Regions from separate parts of the Mesorhizobium sp. M0293 genome, predicted to be linked through region 2. Evidence: riboswitches for the same ligand, from Rfam matches in the RefSeq annotation. Region 2 holds a riboswitch; the other holds the start of a gene.

Region 1 (3,403 bases), on a different contig from region 2:
CCGAGATCACAGCGTCAAGCCGGCCGTTCGTCAGGTCGGTGATCGCTTCTTCCTGGGTCGGGTAGAGTTTTGCCTCGGCGCCCGCCTTGCCATATTCATTCTGGGCATAGTCGGCCTGCGTGGTCGAGGCCTGCGCGCCGACCGTCTTGCCGGCAAGCGCTGCCGGTTCGGTCGAGGCGAGATCGCTGTCCTTCGGCGCCACCAAAGCGAGCGGTGTCGTATAGTATTTGTTGGTGAAGGAGACCTGCTTCTTGCGCTCCTCGGTGATGCTCATCGAAGCGATGATGGCGTCGAACTTCTTCGCCTGCAGGGCGGGAATGATGCCGTCCCAATCCTGGGTGACGATTTCGCACTCGACCTTCATCTGCGCGCACAGCGCATTGGCGATGTCGATATCGAAGCCTTCGACCTTGCCGTCCGAAGTGATGGTGTTGAACGGCGGATAGGCGCCCTCGGTGCCGATCTTGATTTTCTCGGCTGCCTGCACCGATAGAGAGCCGGCCGCCAACACCAGCATGGCAGCGCCTGCTGCCGATATGATCCATTTCGAAATCTGCATTTTCTTGGTTCCCCTTGAACGCCGCCAGCTTGACGACCAGCAAGGCAGCCAAGCATGGCGAGCCAGTGCAGGCAAGTATTTTGCCTGGGGGTGATGGGTTCAGCGTGCGGGGCGGAAATGCTTGGACAGCTTCAGGCCCTGCGCCTGGTAGTTGGAGCCGAGATCGGTGCCATAGAGTGCCTGCGGCCGCTTCAGCATGTGCTCGTAGACCAGCCGGCCGACGATCTGGCCATGGTCGAGGATGAACGGCACCTCGTGGCTGCGCACTTCCAATACCGCCCGGCTGCCTGTGCCGCCGGACGCCGAATGGCCGAAGCCCGGATCGAAGAAGCCGGCATAGTGGACCCGGAACTCGCCGACCAGCGGATCGAAAGGCGTCATCTCGGCGGCGTAGAGCGGCGGCACATGCACCGCTTCCTGGCTGACGAGGATGTAGAATTCATCAGGGTCGAGCACCAACTCGCCGGCGCCGCTCTTGTGGATCGGCTCCCAGAAGTCGACGACCTCCTGTGCGGCGCGCTTGTCGACGTCGACGAGACCGGTGTGATGCTTGCCGCGATAGCCGACAAGCCCGTTTTGATCGCCGTTGAGGTCGATCGACAGCGCGATGCCGCCGCCGGAAATGTTGGGCGGCTCGGTGGCAACCAAGATCTGCGCGCGATGCAACTGGTGCAGTTCGGCCTCCGACAACAGCGCATTGCCGGTACGGAAGCGTATCTGCGACAGGCGCGAACCGGTGCGCGCGACGATCGGGAAGGTGCGCGGGCTGACTTCCAGATAGAGCGGCCCGTGATAGCCGGCGGCGATCTTGTCGAACTCGTGGCCGCGATCGGTCATGACGCGGGTGAAGATGTCGAGCCGCCCGGTCGAACTCTTGGGATTGGCCGAAGCCGAAATGTCCGCCGGCAATGCCAGGCTTTCGAGCAAGGGCACGATATAGACGCAGCCGGTCTCCAGCACCGCGCCCTCGGCCAGGTCGATCTCGTGCAGCTGCAGCCGGTCGAGCTTTTCCGAAACCTTGTGGTTGGGACCCGGCAGGAAGGAGGCACGCACACGCCAGGCCTTGTCGCCGAGCCTGAGATCAAGGCTGGCCGGCTGGATCTGGTCGGCATCGAGCGCACGCGCCGACTTCAGCGCGCCGGACTGGAACAGCGCCGAGATGTCCTGATCGGGAAGAATGCCTGTCTGCCGCAAGGCTCTGCTCCTAGAGGGCAGGCTTTTTCGGAACCTGCTTGGTACAAACCTCTTAATGAAGCCGGCAATTGACGCAAGCGTGGCACGGGTCTAAAGGGTCATTATCCCGTGGTGATTTGGCCGGTCGGCTTGCAGCCACGTTAAACAAGTCGCTAAAGGACCGTCGGGCCGCAAGGCCGTATGGACCGGTTGCGACTTTCGCGGCCGGTTTTTTTGTGTCTGGAAGAAGAGCGATGAGCACCAACAAGCGCAACTGGAAGCCTCAGACGGCACTCGTGCACAGCGGAACGCTGCGTTCCGGTTTCGGCGAAACGTCGGAAGCGATTTACCTCACCCAGGGCTACGTCTACGAAACGGCGCAGGCCGCCGAAGCCCGTTTCAAGGGTGAGGAGCCGGGCTTCATCTATTCGCGCTACGCCAATCCGACCGTCGACATGTTCGAAAAGCGCATGTGCGCGCTGGAAGGTGCGGAGGACGCCCGCGCCACCGCCTCCGGTATGGCTGCGGTGACGGCAGCGCTTCTGTGCAGCGCCAAGGCCGGTGACCATATCGTGGCGGCGCGCGCGCTGTTCGGCTCCTGCCGCTGGGTGGTCGAGACGCTGGCGCCGAAATACGGCATCGAGGCAACACTGGTCGACGGCACCGACATCGCCAACTGGGAAAAGGCGGTCAAGCCGAACACCAAGCTGTTCTTCTTGGAAAGCCCGACCAACCCGACGCTGGAAGTCGTCGACATCGCCGCGGTTGCCTCGCTTGCCAATTCGATCGGTGCCAGGCTGATCGTCGACAATGTCTTCGCCACGCCCTTGCAGCAAAAGCCGCTGCAGCTTGGCGCCCACATCGTCGTCTATTCGGCGACCAAGCACATTGACGGCCAGGGGCGCTGTCTCGGCGGCGTCATCTTGTCGGACAAGAAGTGGATCGACGAGAACCTGCACGACTATTTTCGCCACACCGGGCCTAGCCTGTCGCCTTTCAACGCCTGGACGCTGCTGAAGGGCTTGGAGACGCTGCCGCTGCGCGTACGCCAGCAGACGGAAAGCGCAGGCCGGATCGCGGATTTCCTGGCCGAGCGGCCGGAAATCGCCCGCGTCATCTATCCCGGCCGGGCCGACCACCCGCAGGCCGATGTCGTCAAGAAGCAGATGTCGGGCGGCTCGACTCTGATCTGCCTGGACGTCAAGGGCGGCAAGCAGGCGGCCTTCGCCCTGCAGAACGCGCTCGACATCGTGCTGATCTCCAACAATCTCGGTGACGCCAAGAGCCTGATCACCCATCCGGCGACGACGACGCACAAGAATTTGAGCGACGAAGCGCGTGCTGAACTCGGCATCGGGCCGGGCACGCTCAGGCTGTCGGTCGGCCTGGAAGACACCGACGATCTGCTGGAGGATATCGCGCAAGCGCTGAAGGCCAAATAGGAGGCCTTTGGCTTTCAGGCGCCGGATGGCGTCTCTTCCAGCTCGGCCGCCTTGGTGCCGATCGTCATCGCATTGCCGCGCCACTCGACGGCACCGCCGAGCCAGCCGCGCGCCCACATCGCCGGCAGAATCAGGTCGCGCATTGCCATCGCCGCGACCATGCGTGGCGACAGGTACCAGCCCTTTGAGCGGGCCAGAATGCACTCGGGAAGGTAGAAGGCTGCCAGCA
Region 2 (3,403 bases):
TTCCACGGTCGCGCCGAGTTCGTCGCACAGATTGACGAAGTCGCGGATGGTGCAGAAATGGATGTTGGGCGTGTCGTACCAGGAATAGGGCAGGTCCTTGGTCACCGGCATGCGGCCCTGGATGAACAGCGACAGGCGCACCCGCCAGTGGCCGAAATTGGGGAAGGACACGATCGCACGGTTGCCGATCCTGAGCAGTTCGTCGAGAACCAGCTTCGGGTTGCGGGTGGCCTGCAGGGTCTGCGACAGGACGACGAAGTCAAAGCCCTTGTCAGGATAGAATTCGAGGTCCTTGTCGGCATCGCCCTGGATGACCGAGAGACCGCGCGCCACGCATTCGTTGACACCACGTTGCGACAGTTCCAGGCCACGGCCGTCGACCTGCTTGGTGTCCTGCAGCAGTTCGAGCAGCGAGCCATCGCCCGAACCGACGTCGAGCACGCGCGACTGTGGCGGGATGAGGTTGGCGACGACCTCGAGGTCGACGCGCTGGTCGCGGTTGACACTCATGGCTTTGCCTCCTGCCTGGAGCATGATCCTGGACAGCCAAGTCTGCAACTTTTCGGGGTCATGCGTTGAGCCCTCTGGCCCGGGCCGCCGAGCCGATGAAGCCGTTGATGGCGGCAAACAGTTCCGGCTCGTCGAGCAGGAAGGCATCGTGACCGCGGTCGGTCTCGATCTCGACGAAGGACACCGATGCGCCGGCCGCGTTGAGCGCATGCACGATCGAGCGGCTCTCCTCGGTCGGAAACAGCCAATCCGACGTGAAGGACACCAGGCAGAAGCGGGTTTTGGTGCCGGCAAAAGCGTCGGCCAACCGGCCGCCATGGTCGGCGGCGAGATCGAAATAGTCCATCGACCGAGTCATGTAGAGATAGGAATTGGCGTCGAAGCGATCGACGAAGGTCATGCCCTGGTGGCGCAGATAGCTCTCGATCTGGAAGTCGGCGTCGAAGCCGAAGGTCAGCGCTTCGCGATCCTGCAGATTGCGGCCGAATTTCCGGTGCAGGGCAGCCTCGGACAGATAGGTGATGTGGGCGGCCATGCGCGCCACCGCCAAGCCCTTTTCCGGGCGTTTGCCGTGCTCGAAATATTTGCCGCCATGCCAGTCCGGATCGGCCATGACAGCTTGCCGGCCGACCTCGTGGAAGGCGATATTTTGCGAGGAATGCCGCGCGCCGGTGGCGATCGGCAGCGCCGAGAAGACGCGCTCCGGATAGCTCGACGCCCATTCCAGCACCTGCATGCCGCCCATCGAGCCGCCGAGCACGCAGAACAGTTTTTCGATGCCGAAATGGTCGATCAGCATCTGCTGCGCGCGCACCATGTCGCGGATGGTGATGATCGGCAGGTCGAGCCCATAGGGCTTGCCGGTGGCGGGATTGGTCGAGGCCGGGCCGGTGGACCCCAGGCAACCGCCGATGACATTGGAGCAGATGACGAAGAAGCGGCTAGTGTCGATGATCTTGCCGGGGCCGATCAACACCTCCCACCAGCCCGGCTTGCCGGTAACCGGATTGGTGCTGGCGACGTGCTGGTCGCCGGTCAGCGCGTGGCAGACGAGGATGGCATTGGAACGGGCGTCGTTCAGCGTGCCATAGGTCTGGTAGGCGATCTGGAACGGCGACAGCAGCGTGCCGGCGTCGAGCTTGAGCGGCTTGTCAGGTCCAAAACGCAAAACCGGGCTCGACGGTTGGTCGGCCTCGTTGTTGGTTTTGCGAGCACGCAGAGCGGCCATTGCATCCATCTCACACCTTGATCCCTGCACCGTGCTTTTCGAAAATCGATGCCGATGCGGTGTCCGGCCGGCGCGGGCAATAAAAAACCGGCATTGCAGTCGCAAAGCCGGTTACAGGATGCAAACGGCCCTTTAGCAAGTTGTTTAACGTGGCTGCAAGCCGACCGGCCAAATCACCACGGGAGTTAGTACCCCTTCTAGGGCTGCGGCAGGCCGGCGTCAACGGCCAGCCTTGGTCCGGGGGCTGTCACCTCTCGACATTGCGACCCACGGCTTGTATTTCCGCTGCGACTTCCCTGAGGAAGCGTTTTCGACGGATTTTGTGACATGAACCAGACACCGGACAAGGCACGTCCAACCCCGCGCGCGGGCATCATGGACATCGACGCCTATGTGCCGGGCAAGAGCACGGCGCCTGCCGGCGTTGCCAAGGTCTACAAGCTGTCATCGAACGAGAACCCGCTCGGTCCCTCGCCAAAGGCGATTGAAGCCGCGCGTGAGATTGCCGGCAAGCTCGATATCTATCCCGACGGGACCGCCAGGCGGCTGCGCGAAGCGATCGCCGAGGTGCATGGCCTCAACCCACAAAACATCATCTGCTCCAACGGTTCCGACGAGATCCTCGGCCTGCTGGCGCAGACTTATCTGGCGCCCGGCGACGAGGCTGTCATCACCGAACACGCCTTCATGGTCTACAAGATCTACATCCAGTCGGCGGGTGCCGTTCCGGTGACGATCAAGGAAACAGACGAGCGCGCCGACATCGACGCCATCCTGGCCGCCGTCACGCCGCGCACGAAAATCGTTTTCCTCGCCAATCCCAACAACCCGACCGGCACCTATGTGCCGTTCCAGGAAGTGCGCCGGCTGCATGCAGGTCTGCCCAGGCACGTGCTTCTGGTGCTCGACGCGGCCTATGCTGAATATGTCCGCCGCAACGACTATGAAGCCGGCATCGAACTGGTCGGCAGCGCCGAGAACGTGGTGATGACCCGCACCTTCTCCAAGATCGGCCTTGGCGGTGCGCGGATCGGCTGGATGTACGCGCCGATGCACATCGTCGACGCGATCAACCGCGTGCGTGGCCCCTTCAACGTCAATGCAACGGCGATCGAGGCCGGCATTGCGGCGATCCGCGACCGCGCCCATGTCGAGCGCAGCGTCGCGCACAACGAGACCTGGCTGACCTGGCTGAGCGAGGAGTTCACAAAGCTTGGGCTGCGGGTGACACCGAGCGTCGGCAATTTCATCCTCATTCATTTTCCTGACGATCAGAAACATTCTGCGGCAGCGGCGGACGACTATCTTACGGCGCGCGGCTTTATATTGCGGCGCGTTTCCGGCTACGGCTTTCCCAACGCGCTGCGCATGACCGTCGGCACCGAAGAGGCCAATCGCGGCGTTGTCGCCGCTCTCACGACATTCCTGAAAAGCTAGAACACCATGACATCACCGATGTTTGAAAAGATCGCGCTGGTCGGCATCGGCCTGATCGGCTCGTCGCTGGCCCGGGTCATCCGCCGCGAGGACCTCGCCCGCCATGTCGCCATCTCGACCCGCAGTGCCGCGACATTGGCGCGGGCGGAAGAACTTGGACTCGGCGATAGCTACACCACCGATGCGAAAGAGGCGGTCCGCGATGCCGATCTGATCATCGTCTCGGTG

Evidence for each region. Region 2 has a riboswitch for S-adenosylmethionine ahead of metX (homoserine O-acetyltransferase MetX). Riboswitches for the same ligand answer to the same signal wherever they lie in the genome.
Region 1: it holds a riboswitch for S-adenosylmethionine, as region 2 does, so the genes downstream of both, NKJ06_RS14355 (O-succinylhomoserine sulfhydrylase) here and metX (homoserine O-acetyltransferase MetX) in region 2, are expected to answer to the same signal.

Annotation. Positions count from the first base shown of each region.
Region 1 covers NZ_JAMYSA010000032.1:5,898-9,300, reverse strand. Annotated here, with positions in the region: gene NKJ06_RS14365 (ABC transporter substrate-binding protein) at 1-559, opposite strand, end outside; gene NKJ06_RS14360 (2'-deoxycytidine 5'-triphosphate deaminase) at 659-1,753, opposite strand; SAM riboswitch at 1,852-1,929, shown strand; gene NKJ06_RS14355 (O-succinylhomoserine sulfhydrylase) at 1,987-3,174, shown strand; gene NKJ06_RS14350 (ceramide glucosyltransferase) at 3,189-3,403, opposite strand, start outside.
Region 2 covers NZ_JAMYSA010000033.1:13,406-16,808, forward strand. Annotated here, with positions in the region: gene metW (methionine biosynthesis protein MetW) at 1-510, opposite strand, end outside; gene metX (homoserine O-acetyltransferase MetX) at 569-1,738, opposite strand; SAM riboswitch at 1,851-1,928, opposite strand; gene hisC (histidinol-phosphate transaminase) at 2,066-3,175, shown strand; gene NKJ06_RS14695 (prephenate/arogenate dehydrogenase family protein) at 3,182-3,403, shown strand, end outside.